3 regions of the Pseudomonas sp. NPDC090592 genome follow, and region 3 is predicted to be linked to each of the others. Evidence: predicted binding sites of a transcription regulator. Region 3 holds the regulator's gene; each other region holds the start of a gene.

Evidence for each region. Region 3 encodes FliA, which starts transcription of late flagellar genes. Its sites were predicted from a motif close to CTAAAGTTTNNNNNNNNNNNGCCGNTAA; they were not measured.
Region 1: ACIQUI_RS05500 (methyl-accepting chemotaxis protein) is a predicted target of FliA. The motif match lies at 2,924-2,951, and genes of this name have one in related genera.
Region 2: ACIQUI_RS00885 (methyl-accepting chemotaxis protein) is a predicted target of FliA. The motif match lies at 3,634-3,661, and genes of this name have one in related genera.

What each region holds. Positions count from the first base shown of each region.
Region 1 is NZ_JBIVXJ010000004.1:262,661-269,062, reverse strand. Features, by position in the region: gene ACIQUI_RS05515 (PLP-dependent aminotransferase family protein) at 1-192, shown strand, start outside; gene ACIQUI_RS05510 (DUF1835 domain-containing protein) at 466-1,707, opposite strand; gene ACIQUI_RS05505 (alpha/beta fold hydrolase) at 1,934-2,824, shown strand; gene ACIQUI_RS05500 (methyl-accepting chemotaxis protein) at 3,011-4,636, shown strand; gene ACIQUI_RS05495 (MFS transporter) at 4,805-6,031, opposite strand; gene ACIQUI_RS05490 (EamA family transporter) at 6,185-6,402, opposite strand, start outside.
Region 2 is NZ_JBIVXJ010000001.1:194,199-200,600, forward strand. Features, by position in the region: gene gbcA (glycine-betaine demethylase subunit GbcA) at 1-441, opposite strand, end outside; gene gbcB (glycine-betaine demethylase subunit GbcB) at 737-1,837, shown strand; gene ACIQUI_RS00885 (methyl-accepting chemotaxis protein) at 1,946-3,571, opposite strand; gene ACIQUI_RS00890 (hypothetical protein) at 3,846-4,076, shown strand; gene ACIQUI_RS00895 (cell division protein ZapA) at 4,073-4,375, shown strand; partial or broken gene ACIQUI_RS00900 (cache domain-containing protein) at 4,630-5,658, shown strand; gene ACIQUI_RS00905 (methyl-accepting chemotaxis protein) at 5,818-6,402, shown strand, end outside.
Region 3 is NZ_JBIVXJ010000040.1:12,030-18,431, forward strand. Features, by position in the region: gene flhA (flagellar biosynthesis protein FlhA) at 1-49, shown strand, start outside; gene flhF (flagellar biosynthesis protein FlhF) at 61-1,368, shown strand; gene fleN (flagellar synthesis regulator FleN) at 1,453-2,295, shown strand; gene fliA (RNA polymerase sigma factor FliA) at 2,292-3,032, shown strand; gene ACIQUI_RS25690 (chemotaxis response regulator CheY) at 3,153-3,527, shown strand; gene ACIQUI_RS25695 (protein phosphatase CheZ) at 3,548-4,336, shown strand; gene ACIQUI_RS25700 (chemotaxis protein CheA) at 4,349-6,402, shown strand, end outside.

The DNA.
Region 1 (6,402 bases), on a different contig from region 3:
GCGATCAATGTGGATCAGTTGGTCGAACAAGCGCTGGCGCTGGATCTGGTCGTGCGCAGTGGGCGGCAGTTCTCGCCGTTTGGGCATGCCGAGAATGCCCTGCGCCTGGGGTTTGCTTCACTGGATGTAGATGAAATCCGGTTGGCTACCGAGCGCCTGGTTCAAGCAGCGAAGGCGATATCCACGGGCTGAAAAGGAAATGCTCGCCCAGAAGGTAATCCTGTGGGAGGTTCTATGGTATCTGGCAATGGCATCAGGGTTGCCAGGTGCTCGCCACAGCATCTTCAGCGCCAGCTCGCGATGCGCCGCGCGGGCGGCGCTCGGTCTCACAGGCGCTGCATATCTTGTGGCGAGCACCTGTTAGCCCTGATGCGATCTCTGTGGGGGCGGGTTCGCCGAGACGTCGAACCCGCTGTCACACTGGCTCGCGAAGATGCTGGCGCCAGTGCCAGGCCTAAGAAAGCATCAGCGCCGCCACACCTCACCTCGTTCGCTGACCACCCAAGGCCTGTCAGCCGCATCCACCAACACCCCGCCAACCCAACGCGGCGCAGGGTTGCAATCAAGCCAGTGCACCTTGCCGGCAAGCACCTGTTCGGCAAGCGGCGTCAACCGCAGCAACCGCTGAGCCCAGGCGTTCCCCGGGCCCTCCTGCAGCAACGGTTGCGGCCCATGAATCAAGGGCTGCAGCAACACATGGAACATCATGTCACCCAGGTAAGGCAGGGGCTCATCCTGCATCATCAACTGGCCAAACACGCGCCCGGCCGCCAGCTCGCCGCGTGACGCCAGTACGCGCAGCAGCAGGCGTTCGGTAAGGCTCAAGCCATCATTTGCCCCCGGCAACTCCTGAAGCTGGCGCGCCAATGCACGGCCCAGCAACGGCAAGGCCTCGTGCTGGCGGCCAGCCAGGTTCGCCCAAGCCTGCGGATCCGTTGCGGTGTAGGCCGCCCATGCCTGGCGCGCAAGGGCCAGTGCATCCTCACCCAGTGTGCGACGTTGTGGCCACAGCCAGGCCAACAGATCGGGTGCCAGTTGCCCGATGCCGATGAAGCGCTCGATACCGGGCACCTGGTCAATTTCGATCAGCTCCAGCCGACGCGGCAAGGCGGGCAGGCTGGCCAGTACGCGAACCAGGAACAGTTGGTCGTAAGCGTCGGCCTCGCACCACAGCACAATCTGGCTGTCGGGGTTCAGCTGGGCCAATGCGCTGCGCTGTGCCGCCTGACGCTGTTCAAGGTCCGGGGTGCTTAGCTTGAACGCCTGTTGTACGTAGGCACTGCGAACCTGCCAGTACTGGTCTTCGGGCAGTGCTGGCACAGGCCCCATGACCATGGGGTCGTCGAACATCTGGAAGGCGCCGGTAAACCCGGCGGTGCGCAAGCTGTGGGCGATGTCGTTACCGCAGCGCCAATGCTGCACGGCGGCCTCGTCATCGGCGCAAAAATCGGGGTGGCGTGCGGCGAAAGCCACGGCATCGGCATGGGCCTTGAGCTTTGGCCAGCTGGCAAAGCCAGCCTCGCGGGCCACCAGCCATTGGGTGTCGGCAAGCCTGTAGTCGGGGCCGGGCAGGCCAAGCGTGCGCAATTGCTCGCGGGCGTCGTCGGCTTGGTGGTTTTTCAGTGCGCTCAGCAAGCGCTTGGCGCGTTTGCGCAAGGCAGGCAGGTCGAGCAGGCCGTGGTGGCGGGAAGCATTGATGGCGGGCATGCCAACTCCTTTGGGGCTCGGTCCGCCGACAAGCCGGGAGCTGGTATGGAAATGTGATGACACAAGGCTCGGGCAACCCCTTCGCGCGGACCGCAGGCGCAGCCGGCGCCCAGGCCCCGACTTTAACGGTGCAGGGCACCCGCTTGCAAACGATAGTTTTCCTGTACGGTGCCATGCGCTTTATAGTGGCGGGCTCTATTCGGTTGAAGTCAAAGGAATGCCAACCATGCGCCTACGTACGCTGCTTGCGGCAATCGGCACCAGCCTGTCGCTGACCTCGGCACTGGCCGCACCCAGCCAGCCAGCGTCCCCTACGGATAAACGTATTTCGGTAACGGTCGAGGGGGCCGGGCCAGACGTCATCCTGATCCCCGGGCTGGCCTCATCCCGTGAGGTCTGGGCAGGGCTCGCCAGCGCCCTGCGCCAACAGCACCGCCTGCACCTGGTGCAGGTTGCTGGCTTTGCCGGTTCGCCTGCCGTGGCTGCGGGGGATGGCCGCGTGGCCGCACCAGTGGCCGAGGCGGTCGCAGACTATATCCGCAGCCAGCACCTTGCAGCGCCGGCCATCATTGGCCACTCGCTGGGCGGCGAGGTTGCGTTGATGCTCGGGGCGCGCTTTCCCGAACAGGTAGGGCGGCTGATGGTGGTGGACGCGATGCCGTTCTACACCTTGCTGATCGACCCCACTGCCACCGCCGAAGCGGCCGTGCCGCAGGCTGCGGCCTTGCGCGATGCGACGCTGGCGGCCACGGCGGAGCAGGCCGAAGCCATGCAGCGCAGCGCCATCGCCCGGTTGGTCAAGACCGAGGCGGCCAGGCCGGCACTGGCCGAAACGGCGCTGCGCTCGGACCGCAACACGGTAGCCAACGCCACCTATGAGCTGATGACCACCGACCTGCGCCCGGAACTCGCCCGCATTCGGGCACCATTGGAGGTTGTGTATGCCTATGACACGCAGTTCGGCATTCCGGTTGAGTGGGTTGATGGCACTTTCCGCAACGCCTACGCCAGCGCGCCGGGTGCCAGCTTCAAGCGTATCGATGGCAGCTTCCACTTCGTCATGCTGGACCAGCCGCAGGCATTCGCAACGGCAGTCATCGACTTCCTTGGCCGATGAGGTGGCCCGCCCGGCGCTGTTGGCCGGGAGGGTGATGCCTTCAATGCGCTGCCGTTGGCAACATCTGTTCGGTTACCGCCCATAACCACCTCCTGGCGCCTCAAGCCTGCGCCGGCACCTCCGATAGCTGCACACCCACCGTCGAATCAGCGACCGGAAGTGGTGCCAACAAGGAGTACTGCCTGCATGCTTGCCAACCTGAAGATACGTACCGGAATGTTCTGGGTGCTGTCATTGTTCAGCCTGACCTTGCTGTTTTCCACCGTCAGTGCCTGGTGGGCAGCCGTGGGCAGCGACCAGCAGATCACCGAACTGGACCAGACTGCGCACCAGTCGGACCGGTTGAACAACGCGCTGCTGATGGCGATACGCGCCAGCGCCAACGTGTCGTCGGGCTTTATCGAACAGTTGGGCGGCCATGACGAGAGCGCTGGCAAGCGCATGGCCTTGTCGATTGAGTTGAACGACAAGAGCCAGAAGCTGGTAGACGCATTTGTCGAAAACGCCCGCGAACCCGCCCAGCATGCACTGGCCACCGAACTGCAGGCCACCTTTGCCGAGTACGCCAAGGCAGTTGCCGGGCAGCGTGAGGCGACCCGCCAGCGTTCGCTGGAGCAGTACTTCAAGGTCAACGCCGACGCCGGCAACGCCATGGGGCGGTTGCAGGCGCTGCGCCAGCAACTGGTCGGCGCCTTGAGTGACCGCGGCCAGCAGATCATGCTGGAGTCCGACCGTCGCCTGGCCCGCGCCCAATTGCTGAGCCTTGGGCTGCTGGGCGTTACATTGTTGCTGGCGGTGTTGTGCTGGGCGTTCATTGCCCAGCGGGTGCTGCACCCGTTGCGCGAAGCCGGTCGGCACTTCCAGCGCATTGCCGGGGGTGACCTGAGCGTGCCGGTACAAGGGCAGGGCACCAACGAAATCGGCCAACTGTTCCACGAACTGCAGCGCATGCAGCAGAGCCAGCGCGACACCCTGGGGCAGATCAGTCACTGTGCCGGGCAGCTGGACGCCGCCGCCACGGCGTTGAACGCGGTTACCGAACAAAGCGCCAACAACCTGCGCCAGCAGGGCCAGGAGCTGGAGCAGGCTGCCACCGCTGTTACAGAAATGACCACGGCCGTGGAAGAAGTTGCGCGCAACGCCATTACCACCTCGCAAACCACCAGTGAGTCCAACCAGTTGGCCGCGCAAAGCCGCCGGCAGGTCAGCGACAACATCGACGGTACCGAGGCCATGACCCGCGAGATCCAGACCAGCAGCGCGCACCTGGAGCAACTGGTTGGGCAAGTGCGAGACATCGGCAAGGTGCTGGAAGTGATCCGCTCGGTGTCCGAACAAACCAACCTGCTGGCGCTCAATGCCGCCATCGAAGCGGCCCGCGCGGGTGAGGCCGGCCGCGGTTTTGCGGTGGTGGCGGACGAGGTACGCACGCTGGCCTACCGTACGCAGCAGTCGACCCAGGAAATCGAACAGATGATCGGCCGTGTGCAGGCTGGCACCGAAGCGGCGGTGGCCTCGATGCAGGCCAGCACCAACCGCGCCCAGTCGACGCTGGACGTGACCCTGGCCTCGGGGCAGGTGCTGGAAGGTATCTACAGTGCGATTGGCGAAATCAACGAGCGCAACCTGGTAATCGCCAGTGCGGCCGAAGAGCAGGCCCAGGTGGCGCGGGAGGTGGACCGCAACCTGCTGAACATCCGTGAGCTGTCGGACCAGTCGGCGGCGGGGGCACAACAGACCAGCGAGGCGAGCAAGGCAATGGCGGGGTTGGTAGGGGAGATGACGGCGCTGGTGGCGCGGTTCAGGGTCTGAGCCGCAAGGCATGCACTGGGCGTGTAGGAGCGGCCTTGTGTCGCGAAAGGGCCGCAGCGCGGCCCCGGCAACATATGCGGCGACGCTAAGATTGCGGGGGCGCTTCGCACCCCTTTCGCGACACAAGGCCGCTCCTACAGGTATTACACCGCCTTTAGGTGGTCAACCTCAGCCCGGCTGCGCCGCCAGGCTATTGCTCACATTACGCCCCAACACCAGCACCGTGACAAACCCACAGCCCACCAGCGCCGTGGCCAGGCTCAACAGCACGGCCGTGCCCATATGGTCGACCACCTGCCCGCCGAAGAACGAACCCACGGCGATGATCACCTGGAACAAGGCCACGAACAGCGGCATGCCACGTTCCACATCCTTGGGCGCCACGACGAACATCCAGATGTTGGCGCAAGCCGGGAACGCACCAAAGGCGAAGCCCCACAGCGCGATCAGCATCGCCGCGCCAGTCATGCTGGTGGCGAAGTGCGGGAACAGGGCGGTGCTCACGGCAATCATGAACGCGACCAGCATCAAGGTGTGCCGCACGCTGCGGTTGGCCGCAAAGCCGGCGAAGATGTTACCCATGAAGCCTGCCACGCCATACAGCAACAGCAACGAACCAATGGTAGGCCCGTCAAACCCGGCATTCTGCTTGAAGAACGGCGCCACATAGGTATACGCGGCAAAGTGCGCCAGGCCGATCAGCAACACGGCAATCAAACCTACCCGTGCTTGCGGGTTGATGAACAGGGCTGGCAGGTCGCTGATGCGAATGGCCTTTTCCGGCATCAGCCGTGGCAGCAGGAACACCTGTGCCAGCAGCACCGGCACGCCCACCAGTGCGGTAACCAGGAAGGTCATGCGCCAGCCCATCAGGCCACTCAGCCAGGTGCCCACAGGCACGCCCACCACGGTCGCCAGGGTTACCCCAGCCATGATGATCGAGTTGGCCTTGGCCACGCCCATGCCATCAGGTGCCAGGCGGCCGCTGAGTGCGATGGCTGTGGCCCAGAAGCCGCCGATGCTCACACCCAGCAGCACACGGCCGACCAGCAGCAGGTTGAAGTCGCCGGCATAGGCGACGATGGCGTTGGCGATGATCATGATCAGCGTCAGGCCGATCAGCAGGTAGCGCCGGTCCAGTGCACCGACGCCCACGGAAATGATCGGCGCGGCCAGCGCGGCCATGATGCCGGGCAGGGTTACCATCAGGCCGGCCAGGCCGGCACTGATGCCCAGGTCACTGGCCACGTCGTTGAGTACGCCCACCGGCAGGAACTCGCTGGTGACCAGGGCAAAGGCGCCGACGGCGACCGAGAGAATCGCCAGCCACTGCTGGGTGATGCTCTGTTGATTGTGTTCGGGAACGGCCCGAGGGGCCTGGCTGGCACTTGGCATGGTGTCGGATTCCAAGAAGGGATGTCGCCTGTAGCAGGCGCAAGAGGGGGGATTTCGCGGCGATTATAGGGGGCACGCCTGCCAGGCCGACAGGCGGCTGGGGTGATAGTAATCATTAGTGCAATCGATGAAACGCCTTGCGCAGAGCGGCCGCTATCGGCGGCGCCCCAACAGCGCCGCCCCTGCGCAGGCCATGGCAATGGCGGCAATGCCCAGCCATTGGATCAGCGTCAGCACTTCGTTGAGGATCAGCCAGCCGGCGATTGCCCCTGCTGCCGGCGAAGCGCTGAGCAGCACGCCAAAAATGCTTGGCGGCAGGTGGCGCATGGCGTACATATCGAGCAAAAACGGCACTGTACTGGAAAGCAGGG
Region 2 (6,402 bases), on a different contig from region 3:
GTATTCCTTCATGTCGAAGTCGGCGCCCATTTCGGTGCCGGCGAACAGCAGGCGGCCGTCCAGCTCGTAGGTCCACTGGTGGTAGTGGCAGACCAGCTTGGCCACCTTGCCCTTGTCGCTTACGCACAAGCGCGAGCCGCGGTGGCGGCAAACGTTGTGGAAGGCGTGCACTTTACCTTCGGCGCCACGTACCACCAGGATCGGGTTCTTGCCGATCTGCAGGGTGATGTAGTTGCCTTTCGCCGGAATTTCGCAAGTCATGCCGGCGATCAACCATTCTTTCTGGAAGATCTCCTGCATGTCGATCTGGAACAGACGCTCGTCGGTGTAGAAAGGCTGGGGCAGCGAGTAGGTGCGCTCGCGGGTTTGCAACATCTCGGCGGTGGCCTTGCGTGCAGGTTCCAGTGGATCGCCCAGGCTCAGGGTTGCGGTGACGTCCATCGTGTATTCCTCGGGGCCGTGTGCGGCCGGCAAAAGGTGGCTAATCGTTGTTGTGGTGCCGCAAGGCTGTTTATCAGCAAACAGCTAGTTGTTTTGCCGTGGAGTGTGCGTCCGAAGCCGCCGCGAACCGTATCCATGGGCGACATGGCCGATGTGAATTACGACGCGCCAGCCCTTGTAGTGCGGGGCTGGTCGCGATAAGCACGCCGATGTCGCTGGCAGGAATGTGCGTCGCCCTCGGCTTGCGCATTATCCAAGCCATAAAAAGGCCAATAGTCGGCTGCTGGAGATGAACATGTCCGATACCTTCCTCAATCCGGTCACTACCCAGACCTGGGCCAACGGCCGCCACATCGTGCGCTGCGTCAAGGTCATCCAGGAGACCTGGGACGTGCGCACCTTCTGCTTCATGGCCGACCAGCCGATCATGTTCTTCTTCAAGCCAGGGCAGTTCGTCACCCTGGAGCTGGAGATCGAAGGCAAGCCGGTGATGCGCTCCTACACCATCTCCAGTTCACCGTCGGTGCCGTACAGCTTCTCGATCACCGTCAAGCGTGTGCCGGGTGGCCTGGTGTCCAACTTCCTGCACGACACCATGCACGAAGGCGCCGAGTTGCCGGTGCACGGCCCGGTGGGGTTGTTCAACGCCATCGACTTCCCGGCCGGCAAGACCCTGTACCTGTCGGGCGGCGTCGGCATTACCCCGGTGATGTCGATGGCGCGCTGGTTCTACGACACCAACGCCAACGTCGACATGGTGTTCGTGCACAGCGCCCGTTCGCCGAAGGACATCATCTACCACCGCGAGCTGGAACAGATGGCCTCGCGCATCCCCAACTTCAGCCTGCACATCATCTGTGAGAAGCACGGGCTGGGTGAGCCATGGGCGGGTTATCGCGGCTACCTCAACCAGCGTCTGATGGAGCTGATCGCGCCGGACTACATGGAGCGCACGGTGTTCTGCTGCGGCCCGACGCCGTACATGACCGCCGTCAAGCGCATGCTCGAAGCGGTCGGCTTCGACATGAAGAACTACCACGAGGAATCGTTCGGGGCCACGCCGCCAGAGGCCAAGGCCGACGCGGTCGAGCACGCTGAGCAGGCCGCCGATGCGCCGGAAGTGGATGCCTCGGACCTCAACCTGGTGGAGTTCATCGGCAGCGAGAAGAGCATCCGCGTCGCCCCGGGCGAGACGGTGCACGCGGCGGCGGCCAAGGTCGGCCTGATGATCCCGAAAGCTTGCGGCATGGGCATTTGCGGTACGTGCAAGGTGCTCAAGCTGGGCGGCGAAGTGGAGATGGAGCACAACGGCGGCATTACCGAAGAGGACGAAGCCGAGGGCTACATCCTGTCGTGCTGCAGTGTGCCGAAAGGGGATGTGCGGATCGATTACTGATCCATCGGCCAGTCCGGGTTCTTCGCGGGCTCGCCCGCTCCCACAGGTTCATCGCTATCTTCAGGACCGCGGTGAACCCTGTGGGAGCGGGCATGCCCGCGAATGCTTTTAGGTGCGGAACCGGGCCACCAGGCCATTGAGGTCTACGGCAAGGCGCGACAGCTCGGCACTCGCCGCACTGGTCTGATGTGCCCCGGTAGCACTCTGCACCGACAGGTCATTGATGTTCACCAGGTTGCGGTCCACTTCCCGCGCCACCTGCGCCTGCTCTTCCGCCGCACTCGCAATCACCAGGTTACGCTCGTTGATCTGCGCCACTGCCCCGGCAATGGTATCCAGCGCCATGCCCGCGCCACGGGCGATGTTCAGCGTCGACTCGGCGCGCTCGGTGCTGGTGCGCATCGACTCCACGGCCTCTTCGGTGCCGCCTTGAATGCTGCCGATCATGCGTTCGATCTCGCTGGTCGACTGCTGGGTGCGATGGGCCAGTGCACGCACTTCATCCGCTACCACGGCAAAGCCACGGCCTGCTTCACCGGCACGCGCCGCTTCGATCGCCGCGTTCAGGGCCAGCAGGTTGGTCTGGTCGGCCAGGCCACGAATCACATCGAGTACTTTGCCAATGTCACGCGACTGTTCGGCAAGGTGGGTAATCAGTTTGGCGGTAGCCTGCACATCACCGCTCATGCGCTCGATGGCGCCCACGGTTTCCATGACCAGGTCACGACCGTCGCCGGTGGAGCGGCTGGCTTCACTGGACGCTTCAGAAGTGCTCACGGCATTGCGCGCCACCTCTTCCACTGCGCTGGTCATTTCAGTAACGGCCGTGGCGGCCTGCTCAATCTCGTTGTTCTGCTGTTGCAGGCCACGGGCGCTTTCGTCGGTAACCGCATTCAGCTCTTCAGCCGCCGAGGCCAGTTGGGTAGCGGAACCGGCAATCTGTTGCAGGGTGTCGCGCAGCTTGTCCTGCATGCGGGCCATGGCGCGTAGCAGGCGGGCGGCTTCGTCGGTGCCTTCGGCGCGGATGATGTGGGTCAGGTCACCGTCGGCAACCTGCTCGGCGCTCTTGAGTGCTTCTTCGATCGGTTTGACGATGCTACGGGTCAGCAGGAAGGCGCAGACCAAGGTCAACACAGTTGCGGCGATCAGCAGACTGATGACCAAAGCGAAGGCATTGGAATATTGGCTGGCGGCCTTCTCGTTGGTGGCGCGGGTCTGGTCGGTGTTGATGCGTACCAGCGTGTCCATCACCTTGTTGACCTGCTCGGAGTTGGCCAGCAGGTCGCGGTTGAGCAGGTCGCGCAATTCGTCGGTGCGGTCGGCCTGGCTCAGGGTGCGCATGCGCGATTCCAGTTGGCGGTACTGGTTGAGCAACTGGCCGTACTGATCGAAGGCAGCCTGTTCGTCGGCGGCGCCGATCATTGGCAGGTAGGCCTGGCGGGCGCGGTCGATCTGGGCGTTGCGCTGGTCCAGCAGGTTCAGGGTATCGCGCTGGGTTTCCGGTTCGCGGTTGAGCAGCAGGCGGTAGGAAAGGGTGCGCATGCGCAGGTTCAGCGCGGTGAGTTCGTCGAGGATCTTGATACTCGGCACGCTGACCTGCTCGATGACAACGCCAGCCTGGCGGATGTTGCCCATCTGCACGAGCGAGAAGATACCAAGGCCGAGCATCAGCAGGCCGATGAGCGCGAAGCCGAGCAGCGCGCGCGGGGCGATATTCATGTTGCGTAGAGACATGGAGGGCAGGGTCCAGGCAAGGAAAAAGGTGCGCAATGTGCGACAAAACATGACTTGCCGGGCTATCGGTCGTGACTGGCCAGTCTTGAGTGCGACCGGCAAAAAATGTGAGGTAGCTAACCTTTTCCTGACCGGCGGTTGACCCAGGTCGGAACAAGGGGGTGGTTACCCTGTCAATCTGCGGGCTAGAAACCTTATGAATCCGATATTTAATGGCGATGGGCCGCACTTTTCTTTATCGTGTGCGCCCCTCGCAACAACCTGAGATAGACCCATGCTGGAAGCCTCCCTGAATCAAATCGAGCAACTGGTCAGCGACCTGATGCAGAAGAACGCTCAACTCACCGAGCAGAACACCGCCCTGGGCACGCAACTGGCCCAGGCCAAGGAAGAGAATGAAACCCTGCAGCTGTCGCTGATGGAGCAGGAAGAGAAGAACGGCGCTACCGCCGCACGTATCCAGGCCCTGGTCGAGCGCGCCAGCGCTGGCGTAGTTGGCGCATGAGATTGCATGAGCAGCCGGTCAATGTCGTGTCGATTCTCGGCAACGATTATTCGATCAAGGCGCCCGAAGGCCAGGAAGAAACCCTGGCCCAGGCAGTGCGGATGCTCAACACCGCCCTGAACGAGACCAAGCGTCAGTACCCGACCCTGATCGGTGACAAATTGCTGGTACTGGCTGCGCTTAACCTGTGTTCCAAGCAGGTTGAATTGCAGAAAGAACACCAGCAGACCCTGGCGCGTACCCAGGCGCAGATTGACGCCACGGTGGATGCCATCGTGCGGACTATTGCAGAGCAATGACGGCCTGACCGAGATCCCTGTGGGAGCGGGCGCGTCGAGGCGTCGAACCGCCGCGAACACCGGCGCAGCCGGTGCCAGCCACCGCGTTGTGTCCTTCGCGGGCATGCCCGCTCCCACAGGATCCGCGTTGTTGTTCTAGATCACTGGATTAACTGGATACGCAAGTGTATACACTTCTCGCAAAACAATAATGTGCGGGGAGTAGGGGCATGCGTATCTGGCGTAAAAGCATCCAGTGGCAGTTGATCACCAGCATGGGCGCTGCCCTGTTGGCGAGCATCCTTGTGGTGGTCATCATCTTCACCGTGGCGCTCAACCGCCTCACCGAGCGCTACCTGGTCGACACTGCCCTGCCTGCCAGTGTCGAGGCCATTCGCAATGATATCGAACGCATGCTCGGCCAGCCCCTGGTGGCGGCTGCGGACATTGCCGGCAACACCCTGTTGCGCGACTGGCTGGCCGCCGGTGAAGACCCCGCGCAGGCCGCGCGATTCATCGAATACCTGGACGCTGCCAAACAGCGTAACCGCGCCTTCACCACCTTGTTTGTCTCGACCGAAACCGGCCACTACTACAACGAGAATGGCCTGGACCGCACCCTAAGCCGCAGCAACCCCAAGGACAAGTGGTTCTACGGCTACATCGACAGTGGCGCCGAGCGCCTGATCAATATCGACATCGACGGTGCTACCGGCGAGCTGGCGCTGTTCATCGACTACCGCGTGGAAAAGCACGGCCAGTTGGTGGGCGTGGCCGGTATGGGCCTACGCATGACCGAGTTGTCGAAGCTGATTCACGACTTCAGCTTTGGCGAGCATGGCAAGGTCTTCCTGGTACGCAATGATGGTTTGATCCAGGTGCACCCGGACGCTGCCTTCAGCGGCAAGCGCCAGCTCACCGAACAGCTCGGCGCGGACGCCGCCAAGGCGGTAATGGCGGGAGGCGAAGGCCTGCGCAGCAGCCGTTTCAGCCGTGACGGCGAAAGCTACCTGGCGCTTGGCTTGCCCCTGCGTGACCTCAACTGGACCTTGGTGGCCGAGGTGCCGGAGTCGGAAATCTATGCGCAAATGCACCAGGCGGTATGGGTGACCTGCGTGATTGGCGGTGCTGTGGCCCTGGTATCGCTGCTGCTGGTGGTGGTGCTGGCGCGTGGCCTGGTGCGGCCGATCCGCCGCGTAACCGCTGCGCTGGTGCAGATCGGCAGTGGCGGTGGCGATCTCAGTCACCGCCTGGATGACACGCGCCAGGACGAGCTGGGTGACCTGGCTCGTGGCTTCAACCGCTTCCTCGACAGCCAGCGTAGCCTGATCGGTGAGGTGTTGCAGACTTCCGAACGGCTGCACCGGGCAGTCGAGCAGGTGACTCAGGTGGTGGATAACACGGCCGAGCGTTCCGGGCGGCAGCAGGAAATGACCGAAATGGTCGCGACCGCCGTGCATGAGATGGGCCTGACCGTGCAGGACATTGCGCGCAATGCCGGTGATGCGGCGCAGGCCTCGCAGTCGGCACGGGATGAGGCCCTGCAGGCGCGCGAGATCGTGCAGCGCTCGATTCGCGGTATCGAGGGCATGTCTGGGGACATTGGTAAGGCGGCTGATGCGGTCAGCCAGTTGGCCGATGAAGTCGCCTCTATCGATGAAGTTCTCGCGGTAATCCGCAGTATTTCCGAACAGACCAACCTGCTGGCGCTAAATGCTGCCATCGAGGCCGCGCGGGCAGGGGAGATGGGCCGCGGGTTTGCGGTGGTGGCGGACGAAGTGCGCACCCTGGCCAAGCGCACGCAGCTGTCTACGGACGAAGTGCAGCAGATGATCCAGCGCCTGAAAATGGGTGCAGGCTCGGCGGTTAGCTCGATGCAGGCGGGGCAGCAGGCGACGGGCACCGGGGTGGAGTCGAGCCAGCGCACAGGGGCGTCGCTGGGTGCGATTACCGATCAGGTGGAGCACATCAGCGACATGAACCATCAGGTGGCCACGGCGACTGAAGAGCAGTCGGCGGTGACTGAGGAGATTAACCGGACAGTGCAG
Region 3 (6,402 bases):
GGACAACAAGCAAGTCACCATCGTTGCCACCGTGGGCCCTAACGGCTGAGGTAGTGGATAATGCAAGTTAAGCGATTTTTCGCCGCCGATATGCGTCAGGCCATGAAGCTGGTCCGTGATGAGCTGGGCGCCGATGCCGCGATCATTGGCAACCGCCGCATTGCCGGTGGTGTCGAACTGACGGCCGCGCTGGACTACAAGCTGTCCGCCCTGGCCCCGCGTGTGCCCAACGCCGAGCTGGAAGAAGAGCTGCGCAAGACCCATACGCGCATTGCCACTGCCCAGGCCGAGCTGGACCACCGCCAGGACAGCAGCGACAACAACCGCCAATTGTTTGCCGGGCAGTCGTTGACCGCCGCCGAGCCATTGATCGAACCGCACGTCGATGCCCCCGAGGCCGCCGCCGCCCCCGCTGCGGCGCCGGTCGACCCGCGCCTGTTCGATGCCATGCGCTCCGAGCTGTCGGGCCTGCGCGAGCTGCTTGAAGTGCAGCTGGGTTCGCTGGCCTGGACCCAACTGCAGGGCAGCAAACCGCAGCAGGCCAACCTGTGGCGCCGCCTGCAGCGCATCGGCCTGTCCGGGCCGATTGCCCGCGAACTGCTCGACCTGACCAACGAAATCGAAGAGCCTCGCCAGGCCTGGCGCATGCTGCTGGCCCACCTGGCCCGCATGATCGAGATTCCCGAAATCGAGCCGATCGAAGAGGGCGGGGTGATTGCCATGGTCGGCCCGGCCGGCATGGGCAAAACCACTACCTTGGCCAAGCTGGCTGCCCGTTACGTGCTCAAGTACGGCGCACAGAACCTGGCACTGGTGAGCATGGACAGCTTCCGCATTGGCGCCCAGGAGCAGCTCAAGACCCTGGGCCGCATTCTCAACGTGCCGGTGACCTACGTCGACCCGGGCCAGTCGCTGGCTGCAGCGCTGGAGCCGCTGCTGCGCAAGCGTGTGGTGCTGATCGATACCGCCGGCCTGCAGGCCAGCGACCCGGCCCTGCGCATGCAACTGGAAACCCTGGCCGGGCGTGGCATTGCCGCGAAGAATTACCTGGTGCTGGCCACCACCAGCCAGAAGCAGGTGCTGACCGCCGCCTACCACAGCTACAAGCGCTGTGGCCTGGCCGGCTGCATCCTGACCAAACTTGATGAAACGGCAAGCCTCGGTGATGTGCTGAGCCTTGCCATCAGTCATGAACTGCCCGTGGCCTACCTCACCGACGGCCCGCGCATTCCTGACGACCTGCACCTGCCGCGTGGCCACCAGCTGGTCTCCCGTGCGGTCAATGTGCAGCAGCAGGACGAGCCCAGCGAAGAGGCCATGGCCGACATGTTCGCCGATCTCTATCACAACCCACGGCGAGCGGGTTGATCATGAAGCGTGTGCAAAGTAGCTATGCCAAGGGGTACGCAGAATTGCCCCGCGTGTGGCCTGAGTCCCAGCGAGACAAGGTAAATAACAGACATGGGTAGCATGCATCCCGTACAGGTGATCGCCGTGACCGGTGGCAAAGGTGGCGTCGGCAAGACTAACGTTTCAGTGAACTTGTCCCTGGCGCTGGCCGAGCTTGGCCGCAGGGTCATGTTGCTTGACGCCGACCTTGGCCTGGCCAACGTCGACGTGTTGCTGGGCCTCACTCCCAAACGTACCCTGGCCGATGTCATTGAAGGGCGCTGCGAGCTGCGTGACGTGATGCTGCAAGGGCCTGGCGGTGTGCGCATCGTGCCGGCAGCGTCGGGCACCCAGAGCATGGTGCACCTGGCCCCGGCCCAGCATGCCGGGCTGATCCAAGCGTTCAGCGAAATCGGCGACAACCTCGATGTGCTGGTGATCGACACCGCTGCGGGTATCGGTGAGTCGGTCGTCAGCTTTGTTCGCGCCGCCCAGGAAGTGTTGCTGGTGGTGTGCGACGAGCCTACCTCGATCACCGACGCCTACGCCCTGATCAAGCTGCTTAACCGCGACTACGGCATGAACCGTTTCCGCGTGCTGGCCAACATGGCGCAGAGCCCGCAGGAAGGGCGCAACCTGTTCGCCAAGCTGACCAAGGTTACCGACCGGTTCCTTGACGTTGCCCTGCAGTACGTGGGTGCCGTGCCGTACGACGAGTGCGTGCGCAAGGCGGTGCAGAAGCAGCGTGCCGTGTACGAAGCCTTCCCCCGCTCCAAGTGTGCGCTGGCTTTCAAGGCGATTGCCCAGAAGGTTGACAGCTGGCCGCTGCCGGCCAACCCGCGTGGCCACCTGGAGTTCTTCGTCGAGCGCCTGGTGCAACCCACCAGCGCGGGACCCGTGCTATGAACGCGAGCGGCTTCAAGATGTACAGCCGGGCGGCGAAAGACGCCCAGTACGAGCTGATCGAACGCTATGCACCGCTGGTCAAACGCATTGCCTACCACCTGCTGGCGCGTTTGCCAGCCAACGTGCAGGTCGAGGACTTGATCCAGGCCGGCATGATCGGCCTGCTGGAAGTGGCCAACAAGTATGACGCCAGCAAAGGCGCCAGTTTCGAAACCTATGCCGGCATCCGTATCCGCGGCGCCATGCTGGACGAGGTGCGCAAGGGTGACTGGGCGCCGCGCTCGGTGCACCGCAACACCCGCATGGTCAGTGACGCGATGCGTGCCGTTGAAGCCAGAACCGGCCGCGACGCTAAAGATCATGAAGTTGCTGCCGAACTCCAATTGAGTCTCGATGATTACTACGGGATCTTGAACGATACCTTGGGTAGCCGCCTGTTCAGCTTTGACGACCTGTTGCAGGACGGCGAGCACGAAGGGCTGCATGAGGACGGCGCCAGTGGCCATGTGGAACCGGCGCGTGGGCTGGAGGACGAACGCTTCCAGGCTGCCCTGACCGAGGCCATTGCCAACCTGCCGGAGCGTGAGCGCCTGGTGCTGGCGCTGTACTACGACGAAGAGCTGAACCTCAAGGAAATTGGCGAGGTACTGGGGGTCAGCGAGTCGCGGGTCAGCCAGTTGCACAGCCAGTGTGCCGCGCGCCTGCGCAGCCGCCTGGGGGAATGGCGGGCGCGTTGAGCCTGGTGCCGTTGCAGTCGTTTGCCACGTGCGTTTCCCACGTTGTACCGAATTGAATGAGTGCGTGCCCGGTCGGCCGGGCGCGTTTGAGACTGCTTGGAGGTCTAATTGGACAAGAACATGAAAATCCTCATCGTTGACGACTTTTCGACGATGCGGCGGATCATCAAGAATCTGTTGCGTGACCTGGGTTTCACCAACACCGACGAAGCCGACGACGGCACCACGGCGCTGCCGATGCTGCAAAAGGGGGCCTACGACTTCCTGGTGACCGACTGGAACATGCCCGGCATGTCCGGCATCGACCTGCTGCGCAAAGTGCGTGCCGACGATCAGCTGAAGACCTTGCCAGTATTGATGGTGACCGCCGAAGCCAAGCGCGACCAGATCATCGAAGCGGCCCAGGCCGGCGTCAATGGTTACGTGGTCAAGCCGTTCACCGCCCAGGTGCTCAAAGAAAAGATCGAGAAGATCTTCGAACGCGTCAACGGCTGAGTCACGTCAGGGGGCGCGCCATGGATTCATCACAAACGTCTTTGGGCGAGTTCGAATCGACCCTGAAGAAACACGCCCAGGAGTTGGTCGAAAGCCTGGAGCGGGGCCGCTTCGGCGAGGCGGTGCAGCTGATTCACGAGCTGAACCAGACCCGCGACCGCGGCCTGTACCAGGAAGTCGGCAAGCTGACCCGTGAGCTGCACAGTGCCATCGTCAGCTTCCAGATCGACCCGACCATACCGCAGGCCGAGGAGGTGTCGCAGATTACCGACGCCACCGAGCGCCTGTCGTACGTGGTCAAGCTGACCGAAGGCGCGGCCAACCGCACCATGGACCTGGTCGAGGAAAGCACCCCGGTGCTCAACGACCTGGCCAGCGAAGCCAAGGCCTTGAGCACCGACTGGCAGCGCTTCATGCGCCGCGAAGTGGCTGCGCCGGAATTCCGTGACCTGGTCAAGCGCGTCGACAGTTTCCTGACGCATAGCGCCGAAGGTAACCGCAAGGTCGCCGGCCACCTCAACGACATCTTGCTGGCCCAGGACTATCAGGACCTGACCGGGCAGGTGATCAAGCGCGTCACCACCTTGGTGACCGAGGTGGAAAGCAACCTGCTCAAATTGGTGCTGATGGCCAGCCAGGTCGACCGCTTTGCCGGTATCCAGCATGACCACGATCAACTGCGCGCAGAAAAAGATGCAGAAAAACATCCGACTCGGGGTGAAGGTCCGCAGATTCATGCCGATAAGCGTGAAGACGTCGTGTCCGGTCAGGACGATGTCGATGATCTGCTGTCCAGCCTGGGTTTTTAAGGAGCACGTTTGATGAGCTTCGGCGCCGATGAAGAAATCCTCCAGGATTTCCTGGTAGAAGCCGGCGAAATTCTTGAGCAACTGTCCGAGCAACTGGTCGAGCTGGAAAGCCGGCCCGACGATGCCGACCTGCTCAATGCGATCTTTCGCGGTTTCCACACTGTAAAAGGGGGCGCCGGCTTCCTTCAGCTGAACGAGCTGGTGGAGTGCTGCCATATCGCCGAGAACGTGTTCGACATCCTGCGCAAAGGCGAGCGCCGGGTCGACGCGGAACTGATGGACGTGGTGCTTGAAGCACTGGATACGGTCAACAGCATGTTTGGCCAGGTGCGTGAGCGCGCCGAAGTCACCCCGGCAACCCCCGAACTGCTGGCGGCATTGTCGCGCCTGGCCGAACCGGGCAGCGCCGAAGCTGGTGCGCCTGAACCGGCTGCCGAGGCGCCCGCTGCGGCCCCGGCCGACGACCAGGACATCACCGACAGCGAATTCGAGCAACTGCTCGACTCGCTCGATGCGGTCAAGGCGCAAGCCGAAGTCGACGAGCAGATGCAAGGTGAAACCGTCAGCGGCCAAGGCGACGAAATCACCGACGCCGAGTTCGAGTCGCTGCTAGACCAGTTGCACGGCAAAGGCCAGTTCAGTGTCGAGGCAGCCGTACAACCGGTAGCCGCGCCGGTTGAACCGGTCAGCGACGAGATTACCGACGAAGAATTCGAATCACTGCTCGACCAGCTGCATGGCAAGGGCACCTTCCAGGCTGATGCCTTGCCCACTGCCAAGGCAGCGGAACCGGTCGTGGCCGACAACAGCGCCACCAGCGACGAAATCAGCGAGCATGAATTCGAGGCCCTGCTGGACCAGTTGCATGGCAAGGGCAAATTCGGCGGTGAAGTTGCCGCCGCCGAAGCGCCGGTTGCCGCGAAAGTGCAAACACCGGCGCAGGTCGTGGCCGCAAGCCAGCCTGCGGCGGCTGCGCCAGCGACCGTGAGCAAACCTGCGGCGGCACCCCGCGCGCCAGCCCCGGCTGCGGAAAAGCATGCCGTAAGCGAGGCGGAAACCACCGTGCGTGTAGACACCGCACGCCTGGACGAGATCATGAACATGGTCGGCGAACTGGTGCTGGTGCGTAACCGCCTGGTGCGCCTGGGCCTGAACAGCGGCGACGAGGCCATGTCCAAGGCCGTGTCCAACCTCGACGTGGTGACCGCCGACCTGCAGACGGCGGTGATGAAAACCCGCATGCAGCCGATCAAGAAAGTGTTCGGCCGCTTCCCGCGCCTGGTCCGCGACCTGGCCCGCCAGTTGAAGAAAGAGATCAACCTGGAGCTGGTCGGTGAAGAGACCGACCTGGACAAGAACCTGGTCGAGGCTTTGGCCGACCCGTTGGTGCACCTGGTGCGCAACGCTGTCGACCATGGCGTGGAAATGCCCGACGAGCGCGAAGCTTCCGGCAAGGCCCGCACCGGCCGCGTGGTGCTGTCGGCCGAGCAGGAAGGCGACCACATCCTGCTGTCGATCTCGGACGACGGCAAGGGCATGGACCCGAACATCCTGCGCGCCAAGGCCGTGGAAAAAGGCCTGATGGACAAGGATGCCGCTGATCGCCTGAGCGAGTCGGACTGCTACAACCTGATCTTCGCACCAGGCTTCTCGACCAAGACCGAGATTTCCGACGTGTCAGGCCGCGGCGTGGGCATGGACGTGGTGAAGACCAAGATCTCCCAGCTCAACGGCTCGATCAACATCTACTCGGCCAAGGGCCAGGGCTCGAAGATCGTCATCAAGGTGCCGCTGACCCTCGCGATCATGCCCACCCTGATGGTGATGCTGGGCAACCAGGCATTTGCCTTCCCGCTGGTCAACGTCAACGAGATCTTCCACCTCGACCTGTCGCGCACCAACGTGGTCGACGGCCAGGAAGTGGTGATCGTGCGCGACAAGGCGTTGCCGCTGTTCTACCTCAAGCGCTGGCTGGTACAGGGCCAGGTGCACGAAGAACAGCACGAGGGCCATGTGGTGATCCTGTCGGTCGGCACCCAGCGCATCGGCTTTGTCGTCGATCAACT